2 regions of the Geobacillus sp. C56-T2 genome follow, and region 2 is predicted to be linked to the other one. Evidence: a T-box and tRNA genes for the amino acid it is inferred to sense, from the RefSeq annotation. Region 2 holds a T-box; the other holds one or more tRNA genes.
The links. A T-box is a leader RNA that pairs with one kind of tRNA and senses whether it is charged. The one in region 2 lies ahead of trpS (tryptophan--tRNA ligase), so its partner is inferred to be a tRNA-Trp.

Region 1 (4,627 bases), 2.1 Mb from region 2:
GAGCCGCAGTGAAAAGGCCCAAGCGACTGTTTATCAAAAACACAGGTCTCTGCGAAGCCGAAAGGCGACGTATAGGGGCTGACACCTGCCCGGTGCTGGAAGGTTAAGGGGAGCGCTTAGCGGAAGCGAAGGTGCGAACCGAAGCCCCAGTAAACGGCGGCCGTAACTATAACGGTCCTAAGGTAGCGAAATTCCTTGTCGGGTAAGTTCCGACCCGCACGAAAGGTGTAACGACTTGGGCGCTGTCTCAACGAGAGACCCGGTGAAATTATACTACCTGTGAAGATGCAGGTTCCCCGCGACAGGACGGAAAGACCCCGTGGAGCTTTACTGCAGCCTGATATGGAATTTTGGTATCGCTTGTACAGGATAGGTGGGAGCCTAAGAAGCCGGAGCGCCAGCTTCGGTGGAGGCGACGGTGGGATACCACCCTGGCGGTATTGAAATTCTAACCCGCACCCCTTAGCGGGGTGGGAGACAGTGTCAGGTGGGCAGTTTGACTGGGGCGGTCGCCTCCCAAAAGGTAACGGAGGCGCCCAAAGGTTCCCTCAGAATGGTTGGAAATCATTCGGAGAGTGCAAAGGCACAAGGGAGCTTGACTGCGAGACGGACAGGTCGAGCAGGGACGAAAGTCGGGCTTAGTGATCCGGTGGTTCCGCATGGAAGGGCCATCGCTCAACGGATAAAAGCTACCCCGGGGATAACAGGCTGATCTCCCCCAAGAGTCCACATCGACGGGGAGGTTTGGCACCTCGATGTCGGCTCATCGCATCCTGGGGCTGTAGTCGGTCCCAAGGGTTGGGCTGTTCGCCCATTAAAGCGGTACGCGAGCTGGGTTCAGAACGTCGTGAGACAGTTCGGTCCCTATCCGTCGCGGGCGTAGGAAATTTGCGAGGAGCTGTCCTTAGTACGAGAGGACCGGGATGGACGCACCGCTGGTGTACCAGTTGTCCCGCCAGGGGCACCGCTGGGTAGCTATGTGCGGACGGGATAAGCGCTGAAAGCATCTAAGCGTGAAGCCCCCCCTCAAGATGAGATTTCCCATCGCGTTAGGCGAGTAAGATCCCTCGAAGATGACGAGGTCGATAGGTCCGAGGTGGAAGCGTGGCGACACGTGGAGCTGACGGATACTAATCGATCGAGGGCTTAACCTAGAAAAGCGCAGGCGAGCCGGAGCTAGACAGTACGAAGCGCGGCTTCTTCCGACGGTTATCTAGTTTTGAAGGAATGAAAAAGGCCTTGACAGCTCATCACGAATCATTATAATAATAAATGTCTAAAGCGATATCTCTCAGTAATGGCTCAGCGATGGGCAGTTACGTGATCAAATCACACTTTGATAAGGATATTATTATGATTCCGCAGTAGCTCAGTGGTAGAGCAATCGGCTGTTAACCGATTGGTCGCAGGTTCGAATCCTGCCTGCGGAGCCATCGTGGAGAGCTGTCCGAGTGGTCGAAGGAGCACGATTGGAAATCGTGTAGGCGTGAATAGCGCCTCAAGGGTTCGAATCCCTTGCTCTCCGCCATTATCCATCAGCATGGCCCGTTGGTCAAGTGGTTAAGACACCGCCCTTTCACGGCGGTAACACGGGTTCGAATCCCGTACGGGTCACTTTTCGTGGAGGATTAGCTCAGCTGGGAGAGCACTTGCCTTACAAGCAAGGGGTCGGCGGTTCGATCCCGTCATCCTCCACCACTTTCAAACATACAAAACAAAGTTCATCGCCTTATTGAAATTCTATCGTCGCGGGGTGGAGCAACGAGCATTTGCTTCATCGAATACGCTGCGAGTTGCCTCGACGCATCGAACATCTTTGAATCAGCTGGTAGAGGAAGAGGCAACAGACATTTAAACGAAGCTCAGTGCATGGTCGGAACAAATTTATCTTTTATCATCGCGGGGTGGAGCAGTCCGGTAGCTCGTCGGGCTCATAACCCGAAGGTCGCAGGTTCAAATCCTGCCCCCGCAACCAATAAGGTCCCGTAGTGTAGTGGTTAACATGCCTGCCTGTCACGCAGGAGATCGCGGGTTCGAGTCCCGTCGGGACCGCCATCTTTAATTAGGTAAAGTAAGGATAAGGCAGCTCAGTCGGTAGAGACGAGCATCAGCATCATCGAGTTGGCTGCGAGTTGCCTCGACGCATCGATCATCTTTGAATCAGCTGGTAGAGGAAGAGGCACAGAGCAATCAATGAGCGAGTTAAAAAATAACATACGGCTCGGTAGCTCAGTCGGTAGAGCAAAGGACTGAAAATCCTTGTGTCGGCGGTTCGATTCCGTCCCGAGCCACCATGAAATATTAAGAATGAGCCTGTTCATTTTTTGATCCGTATTATGCCGACTTAGCTCAATTGGTAGAGCAACTGAATCGTAATCAGTAGGTTGCGGGTTCAAGTCCTGCAGTCGGCACCATTCTTGGAGGGGTAGCGAAGTGGCTAAACGCGGCGGACTGTAAATCCGCTCCCTTTGGGTTCGGCGGTTCGAATCCGTCCCCCTCCACCATTTAAATAAAGGGGCATAGTTTAATGGTAGAACAGAGGTCTCCAAAACCTCCGGTGTGGGTTCGATTCCTACTGCCCCTGCCACTCTTATCATGGCGACTATGGCGAAGTGGTTAACGCACCAGATTGTGGCTCTGGCATGCGTGGGTTCGATTCCCACTAGTCGCCCTTGAAAAATGGCATTGGGGTATAGCCAAGCGGTAAGGCAACGGACTTTGACTCCGTGATGCGTTGGTTCGAATCCAGCTACCCCAGCCAATGTTGCGGAAGTAGTTCAGCGGTAGAACACCACCTTGCCAAGGTGGGGGTCGCGGGTTCGAGTCCCGTCTTCCGCTTTTGACTAGGGCGGCATAGCCAAGTGGTAAGGCAGAGGTCTGCAAAACCTTTACCCCCGGTTCGAATCCGGGTGCCGCCTCCATCTAATGAATAAAATTTTATTGACAAACAAAAGTTAAGAAGATATAATGGTAGATGTCGCGCCGATGTGGCGGAACTGGCAGACGCGCACGACTCAAAATCGTGTGGGGTAGCCCCCCGTGTGGGTTCGACTCCCACCATCGGCATCGAAAATAGGAGAAAGGCTTTAGGCACAAGGGGTTCACGTAAGTGGAATCCCTTGTTTTTTATTTACCGAATACGATTCGAGAGAAGAAAATCGTGTTCGGATATTGATTTTAAATGAACAAATGTAATTATGAAGAAACTGAAACCCCTTAAACTGAAACCCTTTAATGGGTTAACCGTATATAAAATTTGAAATGTTTGTTATAATATACAAATGGGGGGTGTTGAAATTGAAGAATAAAAATATAGGTTTTGTTTTTGTGTCACTCGGTTTCGTTTTCTTGATGTTGTCATTAACTCTTACCTTGCCTACCCCTATATGGAGTGTATTGCTTGGTATAAGTATAATTTCAAACATTACAGGAACTGCAATTTTAATGCGTTTTATAAAAAATTCTCAAAAAAGTATAAGAAATTTTTAAAGTGACTTTCTTTGTATGGTCGCTTTTATTTACTATAGATGAGCAAATTTTCTAACTCACACTTCGCACCCTCTCGACAAAAATCGAGAGGATTTTTTATCTTCCTGTCGAATAAAACCTTGAAACACAAGGAAAGCAAAGGAGTTTGCCCATCATGGACGTTCGAATTCGGGCCATTTATGGTGGTTGTTGGTTGAAACGTTTATTTCAATAGTCAATATTTAAAGATAGTCAAGGCTAACCGGTTTCGTCCTAGCGACTATCGCCTTCCTAGAAAGCCGGTGAGAAACCGCTGTCACACCCCGATCGGCGGCATTTTCATTCAGAAGAGAAAGCGGATTCTGCAAGGTTTTTCTAATTGAGAAATGAGCGGAATCAGTCGTTTTTGCACTAAATCACCAGTCTCCTAGAAGGACGAAACCAAAAGAAAAAGCGACGCTCCAAAGAGAAGCGCCACACGCAAGTAATCCCAAACGGAAACCCGACCTTTGGGAAGGGCTTCTGTATAAAACATATTATCATCTCCCGACATGTATCTGTAGATGACACGAGTGTTGATTATCCAAAATTATACATACGCCTTCCATAAATTTGGGCATACTCAAACAAAGCAGCGGCCATCCCGGATTTCCAATCGAGAGGAAGCTGCCCAGAGAAAAAACGGCGAACGAACGAAATGAAGGAAAGAGAGACGTTCGTCTGTTTTTTGGTTTGATCATACAGCCATCGCAGCAACACATACGCGATGAACGCCGCAAACAGTTGGTTGTATACCGCATTTTCCGTCGTGCCAAACAAGGTCGGGACATTCAGATATTGCTTCACCCAACGGAAAAAGACCTCAACAGTCCAACGTTGTTGGTACATGTCGGCAATGGTTTCCGCAGACGCATGGAAGAGGTTCGTCACGACCCGAATGTCGCGGCCATTCGCATCTCGAAAGATCACCACCCGGTGACGCTTGGTGGAGCGGCATTGTTTCGTCCCCAACTGGCACGTGAAGTCGGCTTGAACCGATGAGGATGTGCTGGAAAGGCGTTTCAAGCTTTTTTTCTGATGAAGTTCGATGTTGTCCTTCATCCGAATGACAAAGAGCTGATGCTGCTCCACAAATCGATCGAGGCGTTCGATTTTGAAA
Region 2 (4,627 bases):
CTCGACGCCGTCGTCATGGAAGGATTGGCGGAACACGCGGTTGCTGAAACAGTCGGCGACGCACAGTGTGCCAGTTGGACGAGGTATTACGGCGAACGCGAAATCGAACAGTTTTGGCGCCGCTACATCGCCCCCAACCGGGACGTTTCCGCCTCGCATCCGCTTAGCGCCCGGCTTTTGTACGGGCTTGGTTCGTATCCGAACATGGGCGGCTATGCGGTGGGGTACGCCATCGTTCGCCGCTGTCTTGAGCGAGGGCATTCGTTGACGGAGCTAATGGGGATAGAAGCAAGGCAAATCGCTGCCTTAGCTGGCTTTGCCGACGCTGAATAAGCAGGTTGTCCATCGGAGCGGCAAACGAACAGTCATGTCGTCCACAAAGCCGACATATATGTAAAACGAGGAAAGTGGACAAGAAGGAAGGGAAGCCCGATGGTCCGCCTGTTTTTTTATTTGGTCGGCTTCGGTTTTTCCGTCGTCGGCGGCATGATGGCGATTGCCTATTTAAACCTCATCACTCCTGAGCGCGGCTTTTGCGACTATTGGGTTTACATTGCCAGGCGGCCCGAATGTTATTTGCTGCCGATCGGCCTGCTTTTCATCTGGGGAAGTTTGTCGTTTCCAAGCCGCGGCCCGTAGTGGGGAAAAGAGGACGAAATGGAATAAAATTCTGCCCCTCTGCCTATACTGATGGACAAACACGTCTGGAAGTGAGGGGTATCACATGCTTTGCTTGCATGACATCTGGGTGAACTGGTTTGAAGGCGAAGAGAACGGATACAACGTCTGCCATTTTCATGAATGGCGCAAGGACGATCAAATCGAGCTGCTCGACCAAGTGCCGCTGCTAAAAGTGACCCCGGCTCTGTTCCATTATATCGAAAACAGTCTGTCTGATCTTCCCAAACTGTTGCTAGATGATGTGTATCAAAAAGCGTATGTGCGCAAAAACCATGAGCGCATTCCGTTGGATTATTGTTTCATTGTGACCGACGGGGCCGGCATTTTGGCGGTGGATACGATCGGCTACCATATTCCGATTCGCAAAAGCCGCCTGATCCCCCGGCAGGAACAGCTTGTCTATGAGATGGTGGCGGACGCCGAAGAACGGGACTATCCGCTGCCCGAATACAACAAAGAATACCATATTTTATCTCCCGCGCCAGAACTGATGTGGGGGTTGACGCGCAAGGAGCGACAGCTGAAGCAGCTGCTATTTATGGCGCTTGATCAGCTGTATTCGACAAAAAACGGCGCCGAAGTGCGGTATTGGTATACGGAATGGGCGCCGGAAAAATACGCCGATATTCAAAAAATGTCGTTTGAAGAAGCGTGGACGCGGCTGTATGAAGAAACGAAGCACGGTTGGTCCAAGCGCCACGAGCAGCTATGCGAACACTTGATCAAGGGACAGCCGTTTTTCGAAAAGTTGTGGGAAATGGAGCAAGAACCAAAGGTGAATTAAAAACGGGCGAAGGCGCTTAGCGCCCGCCCGTTTTTTGTCCGGCATTACCGCCGACGCCCAAGTCCCATGGCTTGCTCCATTTTGCGCACCATTTCTGCTGCCACCCGATTGGCTTTTTCTGCCCCTTCGTCCAACACGCGATCAAGCTCCTCGCTTTCCATCCATTGGTGATATCGCTCTTGAATCGGCCGGAGCGTCTCGATGACCACTTGGGCGAGGTCGGCTTTAAAGACGCCGTACCCTTTTCCTTCGTATTGCCGCTCCAACTCCTCGATCGGCTGACCGGATAACGTTGAATAAATATTGAGCAAGTTCGAAATGCCCGGCTTTGCCTCCTTATCGTAGCGGATCGTCCCCTCCGAGTCGGTGACGGCGCTTTTGATTTTCTTCTCGATCGTTTTCGCGTCGTCAAGCAGTGTAATGTACGCTTTCGGGTTCGGGTCGGATTTGCTCATTTTTTTCGTCGGCTCGACGAGCGACATAATGCGGGCGCCGACTTTCGGAATGCGCGCCTCGGGAATCGTGAACAGCTCGCCGTACCGTTTGTTGAAGCGCTCGGCTAGATCGCGCGTCAATTCAATATGCTGTTTTTGGTCATCGCCGACCGGGACGATGTCGGTGTTATAAAGCAAAATGTCGGCGGCCATCAGCGGCGGGTACGTGAGCAGCCCGGCGCTGACCGCCTCTTTGCCGGCCGATTTTTCTTTAAATTGCGTCATCCGTTCCAGTTCGCCGACATAAACGAGGCACTGTAGCATCCAAGCCGCTTGAGCGTGCGCCGGCACTTCAGACTGGATGAACAGCGTCGCCTGCGCAGGGTCGATGCCAACCGCCAAATAGAGGGCGGCGAGGCGGCGAATGTTTTGCTGCAATTGGTCGGGGTCTTGCGGAACGGTAATGGCGTGTTGATCAACGATGCAAAAATAGCAGTTGTATTCATGCTGCAGCTCGACAAACTGCCGCAGCGCCCCGATGTAATTGCCAAGGGTGATGACGCCGCTTGGCTGAATGCCAGAAAAAATCGTTTTCATCGCTTTTCACTCCCTTAAACCAAAAATAAAAACGGTCCTTTCCCTCCCATGGATAGGGACGGTAGGACCGCGGTGCCACCCTACTTATTGCGCCCATAGCGCAATCGCTTAGCCCATGCCTCACGCATGGCCTCCTGTAACGCGGAGGAACGTCCTCGCCTACTGCATCGCCGGTTCGGCGGGAAGCTCGAAAGCCCATTCCATATGGCTAGCCGCTTGTTCGCACCGTCCACAAGCTCTCTGAAGGCATCGCCATATGTACTTTTCTTTCTCATCGCCCGATTGGTTTTCGATTTGCCTTATATTATACGGAAAACATGATGCTGTTGCAACCTTATTGCACGGCGTATCCGGCGGCGATCATCGCGAGAAACAGAAGGAGTCCGGACAAAAGAAGCGGATAAGTGACCGCAAAACGCCGCGGGCCGGGCGGTTGTGAGGGTTCCTGCTCCGCGGCCGCTTCTTCAAGATACCGCTCCGCCTTTGTCCCCGCGCTCTTGCGCCATTTTTGGAATCCATACGCAAATCCGCTGAAAAACCCGCGTTCATAAACAAACAAAAGCCCCCCCAATGACAGCGGCACTAAAGAGAGCAAAAAGGTGGCGTTAATGAAGGCGACAGCCGTCCATGTCCCTTGCCAAGCGACGATGAGCGCACCGGCTGCCATCATGGCGGCGATGAGCCATCCGGTTCGAACCGCAGTCTGTTTCATCATCCTTCCCCTCGCCTTGTCAGTCGTTGCCCTTATTTTATCATATCCCGCGTTCGTTTGGTTCGCGTTCGAAACAAGGTGGTCAACTTGATTGACAAAATTATATCAAAAAACAGAAAGAAAAATAAAAATGGCCGAATCGCTCTGAATCGAGCGCTCGCGGCAGCCGGAGAAAAGTTATATTGTAAGCGCTTTCTGAATTGTTGACAGAAATTTTTTATTTACAAATGAGCTGAAAATAGGTACAATGCATCTTGGTAAGAATACGGCGCTTTGTTTTGGATCATAAGTAATTCGAAAATTTTTATTTGAGGAAATAAAAAAATTCTTTTCAAGTATACTAACACGAGGTATAATAAGGCATGTAAGTACAATCTTCTGAAATCAAATGGTTCAGAAGATTTGTAATACACTACATAATCTTTAAGGGGGGTTTTTTAGTGAAGAAGCGATTTTCATTCTTCCTCGTCCTGCTTCTCGCGCTGTCGACGTTTTTAGCGGCGTGCGGCGGGGGCGGCAAGGACAACAACAATGCCCAAGGTGGAAAGGGCGACGAAAAGCCGGCGGAGCAAAAGGAGCAAGTGCTGAATTTGCTCGATTCTTCGGAAATTCCAACGCTTGATTCGGCGCTCGCTACCGACCAAGTATCGTTTATCGTTTTGAACAACGTCATGGAAGGTTTGTACCGCTTAGGCAAAGACAACAAACCGGTGCCGGGAGTAGCGGAAAGCCATGAAGTGAGCAACGATGGCAAAACGTACACGTTCAAGCTTCGCAAAGACGCGAAGTGGTCGAACGGCGATCCGGTGACGGCGCACGACTTCGTGTTTGCTTGGAAGCGCGTGCTTGATCCGAAAACGAAAGCCGAATATGCGTACATTATGTACGACATTAAAAACGCGGAAGAAGTCAACACTGGCAAACTGCCAGTTGACCAGCTGGGCGTTAAGGCGCTTGATGACCACACGCTTCAAGTGGAGCTGAAAAACCCGATTCCGTATTTCATCAGCCTGACGGTATTCGGCTCGTTCATGCCGCAAAACGAGAAATTCGTGAAAGCGCAAGGCGACAAATACGGTCTCGAAGCCAACACGACGCTGTACAACGGCCCGTTCGTGTTGAGCGAATGGAAGCACGAACAAGGCTGGGTTTACACGAAAAACCCGAACTATTGGGACAAAGACACGGTGAAGCTCGAAAAAGTCAATGTCAAAGTCGTGAAAGACACGGCGACAGCGGTCAATTTGTATGAAACGAAACAAGCCGATCGCGTCGGTTTGACGGCTGAATTTGTTGATAAGTATAAAAATGATAAAAACTTCAAAACGGAATTGGAGCCAACTCTGTTCTGGTTGCGCATGAACACGAAAAAAGAACCGCTGAACAACGTCAACGCCCGCAAAGCGATCGCGATGGCCA

Region 1: it encodes a tRNA-Trp, which carries the amino acid that the T-box ahead of trpS (tryptophan--tRNA ligase) is inferred to sense. The anticodon was not compared.

What each region holds. Positions count from the first base shown of each region.
Region 1 is NZ_VJWB01000001.1:2,869,969-2,874,595, reverse strand. It holds rRNA gene GC56T2_RS14295 (23S ribosomal RNA) at 1-1,154, shown strand, start outside; tRNA gene GC56T2_RS14290 (tRNA-Asn) at 1,359-1,433, shown strand; tRNA gene GC56T2_RS14285 (tRNA-Ser) at 1,438-1,528, shown strand; tRNA gene GC56T2_RS14280 (tRNA-Glu) at 1,543-1,614, shown strand; tRNA gene GC56T2_RS14275 (tRNA-Val) at 1,623-1,698, shown strand; tRNA gene GC56T2_RS14270 (tRNA-Met) at 1,899-1,975, shown strand; tRNA gene GC56T2_RS14265 (tRNA-Asp) at 1,980-2,055, shown strand; tRNA gene GC56T2_RS14260 (tRNA-Phe) at 2,219-2,294, shown strand; tRNA gene GC56T2_RS14255 (tRNA-Thr) at 2,339-2,414, shown strand; tRNA gene GC56T2_RS14250 (tRNA-Tyr) at 2,420-2,504, shown strand; tRNA gene GC56T2_RS14245 (tRNA-Trp) at 2,514-2,587, shown strand; tRNA gene GC56T2_RS14240 (tRNA-His) at 2,599-2,671, shown strand; tRNA gene GC56T2_RS14235 (tRNA-Gln) at 2,687-2,761, shown strand; tRNA gene GC56T2_RS14230 (tRNA-Gly) at 2,767-2,838, shown strand; tRNA gene GC56T2_RS14225 (tRNA-Cys) at 2,848-2,921, shown strand; tRNA gene GC56T2_RS14220 (tRNA-Leu) at 2,982-3,066, shown strand; gene GC56T2_RS14210 (IS4-like element IS5377 family transposase) at 4,048-4,627, opposite strand, start outside.
Region 2 is NZ_VJWB01000001.1:797,348-801,974, forward strand. It holds gene GC56T2_RS04095 (DUF2268 domain-containing putative Zn-dependent protease) at 1-333, shown strand, start outside; gene GC56T2_RS04100 (YuzI family membrane protein) at 433-639, shown strand; gene GC56T2_RS04105 (YjbA family protein) at 725-1,465, shown strand; gene trpS (tryptophan--tRNA ligase) at 1,510-2,496, opposite strand; T-box leader at 2,548-2,780, opposite strand; gene GC56T2_RS04115 (DUF3899 domain-containing protein) at 2,831-3,208, opposite strand; gene GC56T2_RS04120 (peptide ABC transporter substrate-binding protein) at 3,649-4,627, shown strand, end outside.